2 regions of the Alkalimonas delamerensis genome follow, and region 1 is predicted to be linked to the other one. Evidence: riboswitches for the same ligand, from Rfam matches in the RefSeq annotation. Region 1 holds a riboswitch; the other holds the start of a gene.
What was found. Region 1 has a riboswitch for thiamine pyrophosphate ahead of Q3O59_RS00265 (TonB-dependent receptor). Riboswitches for the same ligand answer to the same signal wherever they lie in the genome.
Positions count from the first base shown of each region.

Region 2: another riboswitch for thiamine pyrophosphate. It lies ahead of thiC (phosphomethylpyrimidine synthase ThiC); the one in region 1 lies ahead of Q3O59_RS00265 (TonB-dependent receptor).

Region 1 covers NZ_JAUZVY010000001.1:55,150-65,519, reverse strand. The annotation lists gene Q3O59_RS00290 (S9 family peptidase) at 1-687, opposite strand, end outside; gene Q3O59_RS00285 (helix-turn-helix domain-containing protein) at 863-1,045, shown strand; gene Q3O59_RS00280 (phosphotransferase) at 1,053-1,970, opposite strand; gene pnuC (nicotinamide riboside transporter PnuC) at 1,910-2,557, opposite strand; gene Q3O59_RS00270 (YkoF family thiamine/hydroxymethylpyrimidine-binding protein) at 2,554-2,802, opposite strand; gene Q3O59_RS00265 (TonB-dependent receptor) at 2,813-4,891, opposite strand; TPP riboswitch at 4,924-5,028, opposite strand; gene Q3O59_RS00260 (hypothetical protein) at 6,541-7,947, shown strand; gene Q3O59_RS00255 (Fic family protein) at 7,973-8,923, shown strand; gene Q3O59_RS00250 (alkaline phosphatase family protein) at 9,053-10,309, shown strand; gene mgtE (magnesium transporter) at 10,315-10,370, opposite strand, start outside.
Region 2 covers NZ_JAUZVY010000002.1:567,142-577,511, reverse strand. The annotation lists gene thiE (thiamine phosphate synthase) at 1-772, opposite strand, end outside; gene thiC (phosphomethylpyrimidine synthase ThiC) at 759-2,579, opposite strand; TPP riboswitch at 2,707-2,827, opposite strand; gene Q3O59_RS07055 (DUF4282 domain-containing protein) at 2,993-3,238, shown strand; gene sbcB (exodeoxyribonuclease I) at 3,297-4,718, opposite strand; gene Q3O59_RS07045 (GNAT family N-acetyltransferase) at 4,959-6,116, shown strand; gene Q3O59_RS07040 (DUF938 domain-containing protein) at 6,113-6,709, opposite strand; gene Q3O59_RS07035 (TspO/MBR family protein) at 6,852-7,352, shown strand; gene Q3O59_RS07030 (MipA/OmpV family protein) at 7,363-8,136, shown strand; gene Q3O59_RS07025 (isoaspartyl peptidase/L-asparaginase family protein) at 8,339-9,343, shown strand; gene Q3O59_RS07020 (CBS domain-containing protein) at 9,467-9,886, shown strand; gene hrpA (ATP-dependent RNA helicase HrpA) at 9,986-10,370, shown strand, end outside.

The DNA of each region.
Region 1 (10,370 bases):
AGGCTTGCCCAGCTGATGCCGATAGACCTTGGTACTAAGAAGCGTCACGGGATCATTCTCCACCACAAACAGATGCTTGCTGTCGGCACTCCAGGCCAGTGAGGAAGATAAGCCCGTAATGCTGTCATCCAACAAAGCACCTGTGGTCAAATCTTTAATCCGCAGCTGGTACTGGCGCCGCCCAGTGGTGTCTTCCAAATAAGCCAACTTGGTTTGATCCGGACTGACCGACCAGTTGGCCACCACAAAGTAGTCGTGACCTTCAGCCAATGCATTCACATCCAGTATAATCTGCTCGTCACCACCGGCCACAGGTGTCCGGACATAGATCGGGTGCTCTTTACCGGCTTCATAACGGCTGCTGTAAAGATAATCTCCCATCACATAGGGCACCGAGCTGTCGTCTTGTGGCATACGGCCAATCAGCTCCTGGGTTAATTTTTCCACCACCGGCTGGTAGGCAGCCTGAAAAGCTAAAGCATAGGCATTTTCAGCCTCCAGGTAAGCAATGACTTCCGGGCTGCTGCGCGCATCATCTCTAAGCCAGTAGTAAGGATCAATGCGATCGCCGTGAGGCGAAGTCACAGTATGGGGGCGAACATCGGCCAGCGGAGGCTGAGGCAGCTCAGCCCAGGCTGCACCACTGACCAGCAGCGGTACACTCAAAAGGGTTGTGGTTAGTTTCATCATGGCTTCCTTGGTTTGTTGCAGAAAAATTATCATGCTGTGGCTAACCGCGCCAGCACCGGGTTGCAGCAAAATGTAACCAGGTATTGCAGTCTGGTCGAAAATTTAATTCACAAAGTGCTGAATTTGCGCTTTACTTAGCACAAATGACAACAAAGGATGCAAGGACACCATGATGAGCCTGATGAGTGTAGATGAAGTAGCTGAGTTTCTTGGCGTGCAAGCCATTCGGGTAGAGCGCTTAGCGCGGGAAAACCTGCTGGTAACCTCGGATAAAGATGAGCAAGGCAAGCCATTGTTCAAAAAAGAAGATGTCGAACGTTACAAGCTTTTGGCCGAGCGGTTAGGGGGACTCTGAGCCTGCCTCAGGGTTGCTGTCGCAACAATGCATGCAGCCGCTGTTGATGTGGCTGCGCCATAGCCTCCCCTTCAGGCAGGGTCCGGTACCAAAGCCAGCAAAAGGCCTGATACACCACTCTGGCGGCCGCCAACTTCTGCTGCCACTGCTCCAGGCTTAAACCTGCACTGCGCTGCTGTACATAGCACTGCAGCAATTGCTGGCTAGCGGACTCATCCAGCGCAAAGTTTTCCACCACCGACGCCAAATCCAGGCTGCTGTCTGCCAGCTGCGCATATTCGAAATCCAGCAGCCAAATCCGTTGCTGTTGCCAGAGTAAATTGCCGTCATGCAGGTCCAGATGGCACAACACCTTATCTTGCGGCAATTGTTCGAAGCGGTGTACGACCTGCAAGCACTGTTCAAACAGTTGCCGCTGCGCCGGATTAAAATCCGATTGCGCATGGGCGTTCAGCTCGGTGATGTAGCGGCCGGGTTGCAACTGCGGCGTTTGCACCCGCAAACGATGCAAAGCAACCAGCAACTGCGCCATCGGCGCCAGCAGCGCATCATCCAGTTGCAAGGGAGCACCGTCCGGTAAAAACTCGGAAATCAGCACCTGCTGATGGTTGTTCAGACACAAAGGAGCCGGTGCCAGCCCGGCCACGGCCGAGGCGTGTTGGCAACGTAGCTCCTGCTGACGACAGACACCACTGACATCCGGGGCATAATGGCGCACCGCGTACTGGCCACGGCTGGTTTGTATCCAATAGGTCAGATTGGTACTGCCCTGGGACAGGGCTTTCATGGCAAGCGGTGGGTGACTGGCAAAAAACTCAAGATGCAGGCAGAGCTGGCGGATCCGCTGCTCGGCTTGCTGCGTGCTCAGACAGGCTGCAGCGCCTGCTCGCTGGTAGGTTGTTGTTGCCGGTAGTGGCTGCGCCATGCCAGATATCCTATTACGGCCAAGAAAGTGTAGAGTACAAAGAGGCCGGTGGTAAAGTACAGGCCCTTCTGAAAATAAACATAGATGCAAACAGCATCAATCACCACCCAGTACAACCAGTTGGAGAGCACTTTACGTACTACCAACAAGGTGGTCAGAATGCTGAAGGTGGTGGTTTGCGCGTCCAGCCAGGCAAAGTCGGCCTGGGTGTAATTGGCCATGTAGTAGCCCAACACCAGACCAGAACCGGCGGCCAGGCCTATCCAGCCCAAATGCTGTTTCAGCCCCCACTCAATCACCGGTTTGACCTTCTCGGGTTGCTGCAACTGACGCTGCAGCTGTTGCCAGTGCAGCAGACCGTAGACCGCCATGGCGGCGTAATAGAGTTGCAGCAGGGTTTCGGAGTACAACTGGTGCTGCCACATCACATAGGTGTAGATTAAGGTACTGATTAAAGCGGCGGGCCAGCACCAGAGGCTGTGCCGCATCGCCAGCAACAGATAAGCCAGCGCCAGCAACATGGCAACCAGCTCCAGGCTGGTTAACAGCTGCCATTCCTGCCAAAACTGCTGCAAGGCAGCCATCATGGACGCAAATCACCCGGAATAAACTTGCAGACAAACACCTGCTTGCCATACTGCTCGAACGACCAGCGCATGCAGCGCTGCAAGGCCGCCATCACCGCATCGTAGTCGCCAAAAATCTGAGTGCTCATGGTATTGGTGACGATGTGCAGTTCCGGCTCTTGCTGCAAGCGGCCAATAAAGGCCTTAATCGGGCCAATGTAGTCATCGGCCAACGGGTATTTGCTGATTTCTACCGACAGTTGCATGGCGCACTCCTTAGAATTGATAACTGGCACTTAAACCAATGCGACGCGGCTCACCCCACTGCTGGTAGGTATGGGGAGCGTACTCGTCGCGCGGGTCATTGCCAAAGAAAAAGCCCCGTACACCATAGTCCTGATCAAAGGCATTGCGCAACCAAAGAGCGAATTGCCAGTGCTCAAGCTGATAGCTCAGCCGCAGATTGACCAACTCCGAGCTCTCAGACTTCGCATTATGGCCATCGGAGTAATAAAAGCTGCTTTTGCCCTGCACGCTGGCTTGCAAGGTGAGCTGGTCCGTCAAGAACCAGTCGCCCGCTAGCTGGTAGGTAAAGCGCGGCGCATGGGCCTGATCCCGGCCGGTCATATCCAGTTCGGACTGAGTGATGTAAGGCCCCAGTTTGGATTTCAGCAAGCCCGCATTCAGATGCAGCGTAAAGCTCGGATGCAGCACAATCCGGTTTTCCATCTCCAGGCCATAGTTGCGCCCACGACCGGCATTGTCGATAAAGCCAGCAAACTCCGGCCCTAAATCCGGGTTCAACCAGCCTTTGACTTGCATGTCATCACGCCACATATGAAAGACCGCCACCCGGGTGACCAGACTGCCATCGGCGGCAACGCCTTTTACCCCAAACTCGGCATTGACCAGGGTTTCCGGCTTAAAGGTCGCTTGTTGCAGCAAGGCTTCCAGGCCATCGTCACCGGCTCTGGACAGCGCCTCGCCATTGACCCCACCGACCTTGTAGCCGCGCGACAGCAAAGTGTATATCATCGCCTGATCGCTGGCCTGGAAATTCAGGCTGATCTTGCCGCCCCACATGGTATGGCTTTGATCGATGCTGATGCCACCACTGTCACGGTATTCATCCTGATAGCGCTCGATCCGCCCACCAACCACCAGAGTGGTTTGCGCCGAAATCGGCGTACTGGTCTCGCCATAGGCCGCCAGGTTATCGCGCTGCAGACGGTTGTCAAAGGCACGCAAGCGCGAGCCAGAGCGCCGATCCCGCTGCAGGGTCAGATCGCGGCCACTGACGTAAAAACCGAGCACCCAATCGGTGGCATCAACCAGGCGGCCTTGCTCATCCGACACCAGGCGGTAGTCCAGTGTCCATTGCTCACGAGTGCGCTGGTAGCGATCAAAGGCTGAGTACTCCCAGCCAGGCCGGATACCAACAAAAGCCCAATCTTCATCAAAGCTGTAATCCGAGTCGGCACTCAGCCAGCTGAGCTGCCACATCAAGTCTGCTCCGACAAAGCCGCTGTAGTCGTTTCTTAGCGCCAGTGCTTTGCTGCGCAGCCGATCCTGACCTGGTTCATCCGACAAGGTGGTACGGTTTTTATCCAACGAAAAGGCATCGTAGCCGTTGTTTTGCTCAATAAAGTGGCCAATCAGCTGCCACTGCGAGGCATCGCTCTGGCGAAACAGCAAGCGGGTGCGTGCCGTAAGCTCGTCAATGTCGTTGGTATCTTTGCGGCCCAGGTGGGTGTTTTCGATAAAGCCATCGGATGCTTGCTTGTCCAGCGTCAGGCTATAAGCCAGCTGCTCGCTGAGGGCATCGCTGAGCATGCCACTTAACTGCCAGCTGTTGTAATTGGCCAGGCTGGCACTGAGCGCACCTTCGCGCTGAAAGCCCGGCTGCTTCGAAGACAAGTTCAGCATGCCGGCCATGGCGTTGGTGCCAAAGCGGGTGGCCTCGGGACCGCGAAACACTTCCAACTGCTCGGCATGGGCAATGCTGCTGATGCCAAGACCAGAGTAGTCGATGCCATCAATCAGCACCCCGACTGAAGGGTTGATCACATCAATAAATTCGCTGCGCTCACCGATGCCCCGTACCTGCACAAAGCGGGCGCGCGAAGCGCCAGCAGCAAAGTTGACATTGGCCAGTTGCCGCAGCACATCGTCCAGGTGCTGGGCCGAGTTGCGCTCCATATCCTGCTCGGAAACGACCGCTATGCTGCCGGCAATGTTCTGCACCGACAAACGACGAAAATCGCCCTGCACTTCCAAACGTTCAATGGACTCTTCGGCAACAGTGGTAAAGGAGGCAAGAATACAAGCGGCAACAACGGAATAACGACAGCGCATGGTGATCTCCGGTAAGGGATCATCCGCGCAAAAGGAGTCAGCAACACCATCCCTCCGCCGGCATGATCCGGATCAGGTTCTTGGGGTTCGCTTAGCAGCATCTCAGCACTCTTTCGAGCACACCCCCTGGTAGGCGCGCAGTGTAACGATTTTCGTGCCAGCTGGCAATCCTGCTAGCACACAAGAGAAAAAACACAGAATTTAACTTGACATCATTAAAATTAACAACAATGATTAAATTGCGCGCAAAACACACAATAATTCTACTTTAAGTATACATGAGGATACTTCCAATGAAACAACTTAGCAGGATTGCTTTGTGTCTACCGCTTTTACTGCTCAATATTGAGCATACCCCGGACACCAATGTCTATGAACAACTTAACGAGCCATCATCATTGATTAGTGTTGGCTGGGGTTGGCGCCTGACATTGAATACTGCAGATGCAAGCCAACAATGCGAGTCACCATGGGGCGGTGATATGGTTACATGTGGTCAACAACCACCTGGCTGGGATCCAATTTGGCCTGACCCATGGGACGATCCATGTCGCTATGGTTGTAATGATAATTCTGATGGTGGCGGTGGCGGTTCTGGACCAACGCAGCCATCTGAGCCAACACCACCAAATGATTATAGACCTGTTAGCTATGAAAGATGCATAGCGGACGCGGGGAATGATAAAGAGCACTGCCAGTACTTAGCCGGCTCTGTAGCTGTACTGACCACTGCACTGTGTACTGGTTTTACATTTCCCCCAGCAGTAGCAGCATGTATTGCTGTTGCGACTGCGGGGGGACTTTGGGAAGCCAGAAATTGTGGTATTAGATACAATGAGCATGTATACGAATGCAGTACACTATTTGCGTCCCATGGAGGTGGATCTGGCGGTGGACATTGCGGCCCATATGGATGTACTGCAATACCATGAGTGCTGATTATTGTGTATGACAAGCATCATAATCTGCTCTAGAAATTATGAAGTAAATATGTACTGGGAAGCTGCTATTGTGTCACTTCCCAGTATAACAGCTTTAACTAACTTACTTTCAATCAGACAAATAACTTGAAGCGGGTTTGAAATGACAGATTCAATCAAACGTACAATTAGAAATGGGAAGCGTACTACTATTTCACTGCTTACTTTGCTAACGTTCACAATTTATTTTCTTGAGTACTATTTCTTAGGATCTATTGGAGTTAGCTTTTTCTCACCATCGATAGGCTCATTTGCTCTAATCATGCTAACAGCAAGTAGCTTCTTCTACTACCTCGAAAAAGCTGCAGCAATGATTAAGTAGAAAGCTCTACAAATGGTAAAAACAATACCTTCAATTGTATGGGCTAGCTACTTGTCACTCAGCCCCCCAATACAATCAGAATTTAACATTGCATCAGATAATGGATGTACGACATGAAAAAAACTCATTTGTGGACGATAGGCTGCTTATCCGTCATAGGTGTGACTTTCGTTTTCTTACACGACTTAACAACTGCCTCAGATCAAGATGCTACAGTGGTACCATATAAGGGGCAACTCAATCCCGCGGTTTATTCAGCTAAAACTGCCCCTTTATCATCGCAGAAAGAGGCAGTTCATGATTCTTTCTGTGAAAACTTCGAGTCGTTAAAAGCTGAGCTGGCAGAGATGCATCGAGAGATGCAGCAAGCCGAAGCCAGGTTGTATGATTCCTTAATACAGGCCAATATTTCCATTCAGGGAAAAAACACGATCTACCATGCGGCAGGTTTTTCGGTCAGTGATTTCCGCATCAAGCGGGTCGGCTTTGCCCCCAATAACATCACTCACTTTGCCTTTGAGGGTAGACCAGAACAACTGCCCCCAAGGGTGGATTATCAAGTGATGTTAGCACTAGCCAACGCAGACTACGCCACCATCTTTCAACTGGTTGAGCAAGGTGAGTTAACCCAGAACACCATGATCGCTGGCCAGAATATTTTGTCGAGCCTGATGCTACATACTCAACTAACGCCCGACGCCTTGCAGCAGTTGCTGAGTGCCGGACTGCGGGTAACAATGGCCGACTTGGTGTTTGCCACCCTGACCCGCCAAGATCCGCTGGTATTGGATACACTTGCTCACCGCTTTGATGGTGATTTACATGCAACCTTTCAGGCCAATGGCAAAACCTACAACCTGGTAACCCTAAGTACCGAGTTGCTGCATTACCCCGCACTGCAACTGTGGAGTGGGCTGAGCGTGTCACACGATGTTGAAGCTGATCTATACAGCTCACTGGATATCCTGCCAGTGCCAACCAACCAACACGAAAAAACACAGGCACTGGCTGTGCTGGACTTCTTAGTCAAGTATGGCGTGCAAGCCCACTCCCAACATACCATTAGCCGAATCAATCAATGGAGCAATCATCAGTATCGGGATTTACTGCAGCTATCTGATAGCTTTGAGAAATTGCTTATGAGTAGCAGTATGCCGGAGGAACAGGCAGACTATTTGCGGCAAATGCGTGCTGCGCAGTCTTATTACTATGCCCTGTTTGATCAATTACACGTCCAAAAGCAACAATGCGGTGAGTTAGACATCAGCCAGTATACCCTTTTCGATCACAGCAGCCCCAAAAGCATGCAGGACTGGCTGGCCTCACTCCCTACCATGCATCAACTAAGCGAAGCAGATATATTGGCTTTTCAAATGGCGCTGGATACCCAAAAAGTGGTGGATGCCGGTGATGCTGACAGTGTGGTCGCTTTACTGGAAAAACATGGCAGCCTGGGCGGTGCGCACCCCGAATTTGATCAGGTATTATTTATCAGTATGCTGAACCAGCATGCCAATACCGAGCAATTGATTCAACTGGCGCAATACGCGCCGATCCCGGACTATGCCATCTTTATGTTGATTGCTCAGCAGCGGATTGATGCCATCCCAAGCCTGATTCCTTATGGCCTGAATATGGATGCCACCGATCCTCAGGGGCAGACCCCACTGCAATTTGCCAATCAAGTTGGCTTGAGCTTCGATAAAATGATGCAGTTGTCAGACGCTTTAAGCCTGTCTGCCCAATCGCAGTAGTAAGCTGCCAGCAGGAGGATCCCGCTTGAATCGCTATCTAAACAGGAACTATTTTCACCGTTATCTGGCTGGTGGCCCGGTGCTGCGCCGGGGCCGTCAGGTGAGCCGACGCGATTTTATTATTGCCAGCTCTGGCATTGAGACAACGACCGCGATAGCCGATGAGGTGGCAGCAGCCACCCAGCGCTTCAGCACAGCCGTTAGCATACTCACCAATAGCCAACAACTGGATCTGGAGCAGCTAAGCCATATCAATGCAGCCTTACGCGGTCCACTGGCAAGCCCGCTACTTCGCGACAAGCCTTTGACATTCAAAGCTCTGCGGGCGATGAACAATTACCAATGTCCTGAGCCTGAATTAGCACTGGCACAAAGCCAGCAGTTGCTGAGTCTACACTGGGCGGAACAGGCAACCGCCAAAGAGGCACTGACTTTGTTGGCAGGGCTGACATTGGCTCATCCCTTTACCGAGGGCAACGGCCGCACCACCCGCGCATTGTTTGAAGCCCTGTGTGCTCGCCATCAACACGACATGCTGTCCCCCTATCTGTTTGTACTGTCTTGCAATCGCATGGATGATTTTATTGGCTTTCTTCATTCACACAGAGACACTGCCTATACAGATATTGGTCAGCGCTTTTTCCATGGCTTTTTAGCCTGGCAGGAGCATTTTTCCATGCAGTGCAGCACCATCGAAAGCGATACGGTCAATAAAATCAATAATAAACTGCTTTTTATACAACCCGATCGTTGGCATACCCCTTTGTTGCAGCTTTTCTGGCAATGCCCCATTATCAGCGTTAAAACACTGTCAGCCAAAGTAGCCGACTATTTCGCGGCCAAACCCGCATTGGATACGCTACTTGAACGAGGTATCGTTAGCATGATCACTTTTCACAACGAGCTTTGCTTTGTCGCCGATGATATTCTCGCTGCTCATGAAGCCATTGAAAACTCTTTCTCTGCCGGTCCTTAACCTGTAATTGGCCCCCCAATTAAGGCGGCCAAACGTTTTTGTCTTACAAATTTCATACTGGCCGACTAAAATCAAAGTATCTGTCTTTTTTTACTGGGGTAAGCCCCAGTACTTTATTTGGCCATTACTTTGAAAAACTACTTATTATCACTGGCACTGCTGCTTTTTATCAGCGCCTGTAGCAGCGTTCCGACCAGCAACACCACCGCACCGCTTCCACCAACTATCATTTTGATCTCCATCGATGGTGCCCACCCCAGTTATCTGGAGCGTTACCCCAGCCCGCACCTGAATGCGCTGGCCCAGGCTGGTCTGGTGGCGGATGCGCTTCAGCCGGTGTTTCCCAGCAAGACGTTTCCGAATCACTACTCGCTGGTGACCGGCCTGCACCCGGAAAATCATGGCGTCATTGACAACGGCATGTACGACCCTAAGTTTGATGCCCGCTTTACCATGAGCAACAGCGCGGAAGTGGGCAATGCCCGCTGGTGGGGCGGTGAGCCAATTTGGGTCACGGCAGAAAAACAAGGCCAGGTAGCCGCGACCTACTTCTTTCCGGGCTCAGAGGCTCCTATTAAAGGGGTACGCCCCAGCTACTGGTTTCCCTACGATGGCGATACGCCAAATCGCCAGCGGGTAGAAACTGTGCTTGGTTGGCTGCAATTGCCTGAAGCAGAGCGCCCGCGCATCATTACGCTGTATTTCAGTGATGTCGACTCGATGGGGCATGCGCATGGCCCCAACTCGGCCCAGGTGCGCCAGGCCATGCAGGATATTGATGCGGAAATCGGCCATCTGGTGGCAGGGCTGACTACATTAGGCTTGCTGGATCAGGTCGATTTAATCATTACCTCGGATCATGGCATGGCGGAAGTCAATCAGGCGCAGCACATTGTGATCGATCAGGCCTTTGACCCGGACTTGGCGGTCTATGTGCGCTACTCCCGCGAACTGGTAAGCATCTTCCCCAAAGAGGGGAAAAAAGAAGTGATTTACCAGCAACTCAAAGAAAACCTGCCACCGCAGGCCCGCTTGCTGCGTAAATCCGAGATGCCTGAGCGCTTTCACTTCCAAAATCACCGCCGCATTGCACCCTTGCATGTGCTGGCTGAAATTGACTGGATTTTAGTGCGGCGCAGCTGGCTGCCCGGCATGATCAATGCACCAACCTACCGTGAACCTCGCGGTAGCCATGGTTACGACAACGAAGAGCCGGCGATGCAAGGCATGCTGATCGCTCATGGTCCAAGCTTTAAAGCGCAAACTCGGGTAGAGCGGGTGCGAATGGTCGATTTGTATCAGGTGATGACAGAGATTTTAGGGCTGGAGCCGGCGCCGCACGATGGCGACCCGGCAGTGATCCCCTTGCTCCTGCGCAGCGAATAGGCTCGCTAAAGCCCCAGATACCAGGTCGCGATGGAAAAATAAATCATCACACCAGCAACAT
Region 2 (10,370 bases), on a different contig from region 1:
CATCTTCAAGTGGGTACTGATGGGCTAAAAATGCGGCCAGGGCGCTGGCGAGCACACAGCCGGTACCGTGTTGATGACGGCTGGCCAGGCGCGGATTGCTAAGGGCAATCACTTGCTGGTCGGGATCGGCTGGGTAAAGCAGATCGGTCACCTGCTTGCTGTCCGAGGCATGGCCACCTTTGACCAGCACCGCCGAACCCCCTAATGCCTGCAACAAGGCCACCTGCTGATCCAGCGGTTGGCTGGCACGGCCGCTCAATAGTGCCAGCTCGGGTAAGTTGGGGGTCAGCACATCAATCGATGGCAGTAGCGCCCGCCAGGCATCCAATAAGGCATCGTCATGCCACTGGCTGCCGCTGCTGCTGCCAAACACCGGATCGGCGACCACCAGAACAGAGTGCTTTGCCTTGAAGGCTTGCAACCAGTCGGCCAGAAGCGCAATGCCCGCCGCATCCGGCAGTAAGCCCAGCTTGATGGCCTGTGGCGGCAGATCCTCAGCCAGTGCCGTCAACTGCTGTTGCAACATGGCGGTCGAAACCGGTTCTGTCGCCGCTACCGCCAACGAATTTTGGGCGGTGATGGCGCTGAGCACGGTGCAGCCATGACAGCCAAGATCGTGCAGTGTCAGCACATCGGCCTGAATGCCGGCACCACCGCCGGAGTCCGATGCTGCAATGCTCCAGACAATGGGCCTATGCTGGCTGGATCTGCGCAGATTAGGGCTTGCTGCCAGACCCAAATCAGGCAGCCGGCCGATGTTAGTTTTGCGCATCCTTTAACTCCGCAGTCTGAGCTTGCTCTGTTGATTCGTTGGCAATTTGCTGATTCAGCCGCATCGAGCAGAACTTGGGTCCGCACATCGAACAAAACTCATCGGTTTCAGCGCCTTCATGCCCAAGCGTTTCATCGTGGTAGGCTTTGGCGGTGAAGGGATCCAGCGACAGGTTGTACTGATCCAGCCAGCGAAATTCGTAACGGGCTTTGGACAAGGCATTATCCCGCAGCTGCGCAGCCGGGTGGCCCTTGGCCAAATCAGCGGCATGGGCAGCAATGGTGTAGGCAATCAAGCCTTGCTTGACGTCTTCTTTATTCGGCAAGCCCAGGTGCTCTTTGGGCGTGACGTAGCAGAGCATGGCGCAGCCATACCAGCCAATCATCGCAGCACCGATGCCAGAAGTAATATGGTCGTAGCCAGGGGCGATGTCGGTGGTCAGCGGCCCTAAGGTGTAAAAAGGCGCTTCATGGCAGTGCTTGAGCTGCTCGGTCATGTTTTCTTCAATCAGTTGCATCGGCACATGGCCCGGGCCTTCAATCATCACCTGCACATCGTAGCGCCAGGCGATTTTGGTCAGCTCACCCAGGGTGCGAAGCTCGGCAAACTGGGCTTCGTCGTTGGCATCGGCAATGCTGCCAGGGCGAAGGCCATCGCCAAGCGACAACGAAATGTCGTAGGCCGCGCACAGCTGACAGATTTCTTCGAAGTGCTCGTACAAGAAACTTTGCCGGTTAAAGATGCGGCACCACTGCGCCATGATGGCGCCACCGCGCGAGACGATGCCTGTCACCCGGCTGGCGGTCAGCCCAACGTACTCCTGTAGAACACCGGCATGAATGGTGAAGTAATCCACCCCTTGTTCTGCTTGCTCCACTAGAGTGTCTTTAAACACCTGCCAGTTCAGCTGACTGACATCGCCTTTGACTTTTTCCAGCGCCTGATAAATCGGCACTGTGCCAATCGGCACTGGGCTGTTGCGTAAAATCCAGTCGCGGGTTTGGTGAATACGCCGGCCAGTGGAGAGATCCATCACCGTATCGGCACCCCAACGGGTGGCCCAGACCAGCTTTTCCACTTCCTCTTCAATGCTGGAAGTGACCGAGGAATTGCCAATGTTGGCGTTGACTTTCACTTTGAAGTTTCGGCCAATGATCATCGGTTCGGCTTCCGGGTGATTGATGTTGGCCGGAATAATGGCGCGCCCAGCGGCCACTTCTTCGCGCACAAACTCAGCAGTAATCACTTTGGGCGTGCGGGCGCCAAAGCTGTTGCCCGTATGGCGGCGCATGCCATCGTCTTGCGCTTCAGCGCTGCGGCCCATGTTCTCGCGCAGCGCAATATACTCCATCTCAGGCGTAATGATGCCGGCCCGGGCGTAGTGGAGCTGGGTTACTGTTTTGCCGGCTTTGGCGCGCAGGGGCTGGTGGGTAAATTCGGTGTGCCATTCATCCAGTGCTATCTCCTGATAGGGTGGCAGCGGGGAGGCTTCCACATCCGCCCGCGCTTTGATCCAATCCAGTCTTAGCTTCGGTAGGCCCTTCAGTACATCGAGTTTTTGCTCCGGATCGCCATAAGGACCGGAGGTATCGTAGACATTCAGCGGTGGATTTTCGACGAGGCTGCCGTCTTTGTTCTTACTGGGATGCAGCTGAATGGATCGCACCGGGACTTTGATATCCGGACGCTCGCCTTGCAAATACCGCCGTACGGAGTTGGGGAAGGTTTCGCCTTGCAGCTGACGAATGTAAGCCTGGGCACGGGCGCGTTGTTCGCGCTTGGATACTGGGTTTGAATTCTCTGACATAGCAAGCTCCTGGGTTCCGATATCGGTTGAGGTTGCTTGTCTGGAGTGGGTGAACAAAGGCGGGGCAGCAGGCTGAGACACAGCCGGATACACCAGGCGCGGCAGCAGGGATCCCAACCAGCAGGACGGTGCAGCGCATCTTGTTCCCTTCGCAGGTATTAGCCTGAATCAGGTTCCACGGATCTCGCATCAGCGATCTCAGCTCTTTCGATTGCTTCGCAACCGTCAGGGCACTCCGACAAGTGGTTGTTAGTATATACCGAAGTTATCGTAAGAAGCCAGTTTCAGCATCGCTGGTCAATTTCCATGCAAGGTTCTTGCTTTTTCGTTGTGTTGTCATATGGTTACTAAGTGCTTCATCGGCACTCAGCTATGAAGTCAATCTGAAACAATAACAACAGAAGGAATTATCGATGAATCAGGTTTTATTTTTTGATTCGATGCTCACCCCTAAAATTATCACCTTTGTGTATTGGCTGCTTTTAGTTGGGGTGGTGGTGAGTGGACTGGGTACGATGTTTACCACCAGCTTCTTTGCTGGCCTGGGTATCCTGATTTTTGGGGCCATTGGGGTACGGATTTGGTGTGAATTATTGATTGTGCTGTTTAAAATTCATGAGAATCTGCGCAAAGTGGCAGAGAAAGATCAACCGATGTAATGGTTTCAGGCAGCGAGGCAGTCTTCGCTGCCACCTAATCATCGAAGTGCCTATAAACTTACAGTTGCTCGGCGTAATGGTACAAAGCTTTTAAAATCCGCATCGCCCGCTCATCGTGTTGATGCTGCTGAGCGGCCTGCTCCAGTTGCTGATGAAAAGCCTCCAGAGTCAGTGGCGGTGCATCCAGCCCATCGGTTAAGCGATCCACGCAATACTGCTGCCATTGCAGCATCTCCTGCTCATTCAAACTGGCGGGGTAGTTGCGCGCCCGGTAGCGAAACAGCAGTTGATTCAAACGTTCGTCACTAAAAACCGGCGCCTGCACTTCCAGCTGCTGCGGACTAAGCTGGTGCAACGCCATCATTTTTTGCTTATCGGCATCGGCCAAAAAGCCCTGATACAGTTGATAATCCGGGTTGGTCTCTTGCGGGAAGGCTTCGGCTTGTGCAAACACCTGTTCTGCTTTTGGCTGTACCTGCGGGTTGGCCAGCAGCCAATTCAAATGTGCCCGGCACTTGCTGCGATCAATACCCAGGGCATCGGCCCGCTGCTCGGATAAGGTTTTCGCCGGTGCCAGCACCGGGCATTTGTTCAGATGAATCAGTTTCAGGCCCAGCCGTTCTTCGCCTTCGGCTAAATCGGCGGTTTTGGTGTAGAGCTTATCGCGCAGCTGGTCGCAATCGAGTTCAAGCAAAGGGCTTGGGTCGGCCTGCAGATTCCAGACAATCAGTGCATTTTTATTGGTTGGATGAAACGCCAGTGGTACCACCCAACTGACACAACCCTGACTGGCCGGGAATTTTCCGGACACATGCACCAAAGGGGTTTGGTTGGCCAGATTGATGTACTTACCAAGGGCCTGCTTTTTCCGGTGCTCAAACAGAAACTGAAACAAACGCGGCTGTTTGTCACGCACAAGTTTTGCCAGCGCTATGGTGGCATAGACATCGGACAGCGCATCGTGCGCCTGCTCATGGGCCAGCTGATTGGCTTTGGCCAGGTCTTCCAGTTTAAAGCTGGGCGTGCCATCGTCCTTGAGTGGCCATTCAATACCCTCCGGGCGCAGCGCATAGCAAGCACGCACCACATCCAGCAAATCCCAGCGGCTGTTGCCCTGTTGCCACTCGCGGCCATAAGGCTCGTAAAAGTTGCGGTACAGGCTGTGGCGGGTCACTTCATCGTCAAACCGAATGCTGTTGTAGCCAAGCACGCAGCTGCCGGGCTCGCTGAAACGTTGCAGAATTTTGCCGATAAACTCGGTTTCCGGCAAGCCTCGTTGCTGGCAGAGCTGGGGGGTTAAACCGGTGATCAGGGCAGCCTGAGGGTGCGGCAGGTAGTCTGGAGCCAGTTGGCAATACCAGACATCCGGTTTGCCCAGAATCGTAAGATCCTCATCGGTGCGAATTCCGGCAAACTGAGCCGGGCGGTCACGCTTGGGGTCGGCTCCCCAGGTTTCAAAATCGTAGAAGTAAAAGGACATAGGGCCTGTCAACTCTTGGCTGGTCGCTTTGGAGCGGATTCAATGCTGGCGCTAGTGTAGCAGCTTCAGCAGGGCTTTGTACAAAGCCAGCAAAACTGGACACTTGACCCTGGGGTTTTTCTGTCCCAAGATGGCGAAAAGAGACCGGTTTTCGGTTACGCGTAACATGCCTTGATGTCTGTTGCTGAAGCCAGGCTTCAGTCCACAGGGCAAGCCATCGCAGGCAGGAGAGAACGCCTAATGAGCAGCTTACGACTAGAATGGACAGACACGCTTTCGCAGGTCTCACCCGAAGCCTGGGATGCGCTTTTTGCAACCCAGTACCCGTTTTGCCGCTACGCCTTTTTGTCGGCGTTGGAAACTGGCGGCAGTGTTGGCCCTGGTACCGGCTGGCAATCGAGCCACTTGCTGCTGTATCGCGATGATCAACTGATAGCTGCGGTACCTGCGTACCAAAAAGAGCATTCCTACGGCGAATACCTGTTTGACTGGGCCATTGTCGAAGCCTATCAACGCTACGGTCTGGACTTTTTCCCCAAACTGGTGCTGGCCATTCCTTTTACTCCGGCTGAAGGGCCGCGCTTTGGTTTCCTGCCTGGTGAAGATGAAGCAAGGCTGATGGCATTGTTGCTGGAAGCTTTGCAGCAACGCATGAAAAAACAGCGGCTCAGCAGCATTCAGTGTTTGTATCCCAACGAAGCGCAGCGCGACCTTTTGACCGCTGCGGATTTCTGGCCGCGGCAGGATGTGCAGTTTGAATGGCGCAATTATGGTTACGCGTTTTTTGATGATTTTATGGCGGGTTTAAGTTCGCGCAAGCGCAAACAAATCCGCAAAGAGCGGCAACGGGTGCAGGATGCCGGCGTCGAGCTGCGGGTCATTGCCGGTGCTGATGCCACCGGCCAGCTCTGGCAGCAGCTGCATCGCTTTTACCAGCGTACCTACTTAAAGCGCTCCGGTCATAAGGGCTATCTGACCGAAGCAACCTTTCTGCGTTGGGGTGAGCAGTTGTCCGATCAAGCGGTGATCTTTGCCGCTTACCACCACCAGCAGCGCCTGATAGCTGCGTCTTTGTGTTTTCGTTCGGCTGACACCCTTTATGGCCGGTACTGGGGCTGCGAAGCCGACTGGGATTTTTTGCACTTTGAAGCCTGCTACTACGCCGGCATTGAGTACTGCATCACCCATGGTTTGCAACGCTTTGATGCCGGCGCTCAAGGCGAGCACAAGCTGCAACGCGGCTTTGAGCCGGTTACGCGTTATGGCTGCTATTTGTTTCGCGATAGCCCGCTGAAAGATGCGATTAACCGCTACTTTGAAGGCGAAGAAGACATGTTGGCGCTCTATCAACGCCAGGCCCAGGCCCGGCTGCCATTTCGACAATCCAGCGAAGCTTAACGGCAAAATACCAGCAAGCGGTTATTGGCTGGCAGCGCATGGTCGGCCTGCAGCAGGAAGCCTTGTGCGGCAGCCAGTGCCACCACGGCTTCCTGGTCACGAATGCCCATGGCGGCATCGCGCTGTTTTAAGCTTTGATCAAATGCCTGATTGCTGGCGCTGGTAAATTGGCCCTGGTAATTAAAAGGGCCATAAAGGCAAAGGCTGGCACTTGATTGGCAAAACTCATCCAAGCGGGCAAAAAAGCGCTCGACCACGGGCCAAGGCATGATGTGCAGGGTATTGGCACTGAACAGTGCATCCACTTTGGCATAAGACCAGTGGCTTTGACGAATATCCAGCGGCAGAGCTTCGGGCAAGTTGGGTAAGCCGGCCTGCTGCAAGCGTCGGTTCAGATCCGGCAGGTAAGCCGGCTGGTCACTGCTTTGCCAGTGAAGGTGAGGTAGTTTGCGGGCAAAGTATTCGGCATGCTGACCAGTGCCACTGCCAACCTCCAATACCCGGCTGCAATTCACGAAGGCATCTCGCAACACCGTCAGTATCGGATCTTTGTTGTTTTCACAGGCTTGGGAAAAGGGCAAAGTTGCAATCATCGGCGGTAACTCCTGGCTGGAAACTGGGGTATACCATAACCAAGAAAAGGCGAGAATGCAGTGTAAAAGTGATCGCAGCTTCTTGGTTTGCGTACTCTAAGTAAATAATTTGACGAATCATTTGTTAGGAGAGGAGTCCTCAGTGTCGTTATCGGTCTATTCAAAACGCCAGCAAACGCTTGGTTTGCTGTTGTTTTTTGCGGTCACCTTTTGCGCTGCGGCCATCGGCAGTGTCGGCTCGATGAATGCGCCCCAGTTTTACCGGGAGCTGACCTTGCCAGACTGGGCGCCACCCGGCTGGCTGTTTGGTCCGGTATGGACACTGCTGTACAGCCTGATGGCGATTGCAGCCTGGCTGGTTTGGCGCAGTGCTTCCCTGAATACTACGGCACGGGCCATGCAGCTCTATGCGGTGCAGTTGGTGCTTAATGCGCTCTGGAGCTGGCTGTTTTTTGCCTGGTATCTGGGGGCAGCCGCCATGGTTGAGATCCTGCTGCTGTGGGTTGCCATTGTCGTCACCATGCTGCAATTTAACAAGCACAGTCGGCTGGCATGCTGGCTGCTGCTGCCATACTTGTTGTGGGTAAGTTTTGCGTCCGTACTGACGTACAGCCTTTGGCAATTGAACCCGCATTTGCTTTAAAGGAGATGGGATGACGAAGCATCAAATTCGTGTTGCACTCACCGCCACTTTACTGCTGAGTCTGCCTGCAATAATGGCCGCGGAAAGTGCCACGGAAAACCCACGCGCCGAGCCTGTGGGTTTTGTTTATGGCATTGGGGTAGGGCTCAATCAGGAGTTGTACCAGGACTACCGTCGCCGGGTGGTACCCATTCCGGTGATTGGTTACCGTGGCGATCGTTTGTCGGTCTATGGCCCTTTTATCAGTTATCAGTTGCTGCAACAAGATGGCTTGACACTAACGGCGCGGCTGGCCCCTCGCTTCGCCGGCACCGATGCCTCCAAAAGCCCGGTATTTGAAGGCATGAAAAAGCGCAGAACCTCTGCCGATGCAGGCTTTGGGCTGCGTTACGACTGGCAGCAACTGCGCTTTGAAACCAGTTGGATGCACGACATTCTTGGCAATTCCGATGGCTACGAGGTACGCAATCGCATTGGCTATCAGCATCGGTTTGGACCTGTTTTTGTGGAGCCGCACCTTAGCCTGGATTACAGCAACGCCCGCTTGGTCAATTATTACTATGGCGTGCGCCCAGAGGAAGCGACCAGCAGCCGGCCGGCGTATCAGGCGGGCAGTGCCTGGAATCCGGCCCTGGGTGTTTCGGTGGCAACGCCGATTTTCTTTGGTGGCATGACCCGTTTAGGTGTTGATCACCGCTGGTACCACGATACCATCGCAGACAGCCCTTTGACCGACAGGCAGCGCGGCTTTCAGGTGTTTTTTAGTTTTAGCCGGTTTTTCTAAGATAAAAAAAGCGCCGGCAAGCGGCGCTAAAATGTCAGCAGACGGTTGGTGTCTGGGTGTCACAAGGAACAAAAGCATCTTAGCCATACCAAGGTAGCCGGGCATTGATCTGCCGCAAAGTTACTGCTGTCAACCGCACAAATTTGTCAGTTGCAGACAGATAGGTTACAACTAACCATGATGATAACAACAGGACAAAAACATGCGTAAGACAGTGATGGCCGCGGCGCTAACCGCCGTTTTCAGTACAGCAGCAGTTGCAGAATCTCCCATCGGCTTAGTGATTCACGGTGGTGCCGGCACCATCGAGCGGGCCAACTTATCGGCCGAGCAGGAGCAGGCTTATCACGATGGACTGCGGCTGGCGCTGGAGCAAGGCTATGCGGTGCTGCAGGCCGGTGGCAGCAGCATCGATGCGGTGGTGAAAGCCGTTACCATCTTAGAAGACAATCCCCTGTTCAATGCCGGGAAAGGCGCGGTCTACACCTGGGATGAACAGCATGAACTGGATGCCTCCATTATGGAAGGCGCAACCCGCAATGCCGGTGCTGTGGCGGGTGTCAAACACGTAAAAAATCCCATCTTGCTGGCGCAAAAAGTCATGACGGAGTCGGTGCATGTGATGCTCTCGGGCGAAGGCGCCGGTCAGTTCGCGCTGGAGCAGGGTCTGGAGCAGGTGGACAACAGTTATTTCAACACCGAGTTTCGCTACGAAGCCCTCAAAAGGATGAAAGCGGCCCAAGGCTCATTGCCGCATCAAGCTGCTGTTGCCGCAGATCCCAACTGGCAAATGGGGACGGTCGGCGCTGTAGCGATTGACCGGGATGGTAACCTGGCTGCAGCCACTTCGACCGGCGGCATGACCGGCAAGCGCTATGGCCGGATTGGCGACTCGCCCATTATTGGCTCCGGCAACTACGCCGACAACAGCAGCTGCGCCGTATCTGCCACCGGCCATGGTGAGTACTTTATTCGCTATCAGGTGGCTTCTGATATTTGTGCCCGGGTGAAATATCAGGGCTTAAGCGCTCAGGATGCAGCCGATACGGTGATTCAGCAGGTACTGCTGCCAGCCGGAGGCACCGGTGGTGTGATCCTGGTGGATGCAGCCGGCAAGCTCGGCTGGTCCTTCAACACTCCGGGCATGTACCGGGGCATGATCGGCAGTCAGCAGCCTTTAACCACCGCTATTTTTGCTGAAGATTAATTGAATGAAAAAGCATCACTTGGTTGCATTTTGCTGGCAAAACAGCAGCAGTTTTGCCAGCTTGAACTAAGCTTACAGTAGGGCGTGTTGACCTAAGCCTTGATTCTGTATTTAGGGGGAAAGATGGACTTACTGAAAGTAGGTGACTACATGAACAACCATCCGGTGACCTTTACACCGGACATGACGGTTGAGCTGGCGGCTGATCGGTTGACCATCAGCAACCAGACTGGTGGCCCAGTGGTGGATGAGCACAACAAGGTGATTGGCTTTTTGTCCGAGCAGGACTGCCTGGCTTTGCTGCTAAAAGCGGCTTACCACGATCAGCAGGTGGCCCATGTGCGCGACATCATGCAAGCCGAGGTACTGTCGGTAAAGCCCTACGATGGCATCATCGATTTGGCGCAAACCATGTTGAAATTAAAACCCAAGCTTTATCCGGTGGTGGACGACAACAATCATCTGCTTGGCATCATCGGCCGCAGCCATGTGTTGGCCGCGCTTGATAAAGAAATGAACTCGCATTACCGCAAAGCCGTTTGATTGCAGCGCTTTGCGCTTCTTGCTAGCATAGCGCCCTCATTGTGTTGAGGGCCTTTTCTTTTGTCTGATTCCCAAACTTCCCAGGCGGCAAACCCTGACGTGGCAATTAACGTGCAGCAAGAGGCCAATCAGCTGCGCAGCAAGCTCGATACGCTGCTGTTAAAAGACCAGTTCTGGTTGCGTAAACGCTTGCAAGGGCTGGCTAAAATCACCAATCCTGCGAAGCAGCGCAAGGCTTTGGCCGCTATTGAAAACGATTTTCGGCGCTCGGCCAACACCCGTGCCAGCCGTGCCGCTCAGCAATTGAATCTGAATTATCCGGCCGAACTGCCGGTGGTGGCAAAAAAAGACGTTATCAAAGCCGCCATTGCCAAGCATCAGCTGGTGGTGATTGCCGGTGAGACCGGCTCGGGCAAAACCACCCAGTTGCCGAAAATCTGCCTCGAGCTTGGCCGTGGCGTTGCCGGCATGATAGGCCATACCC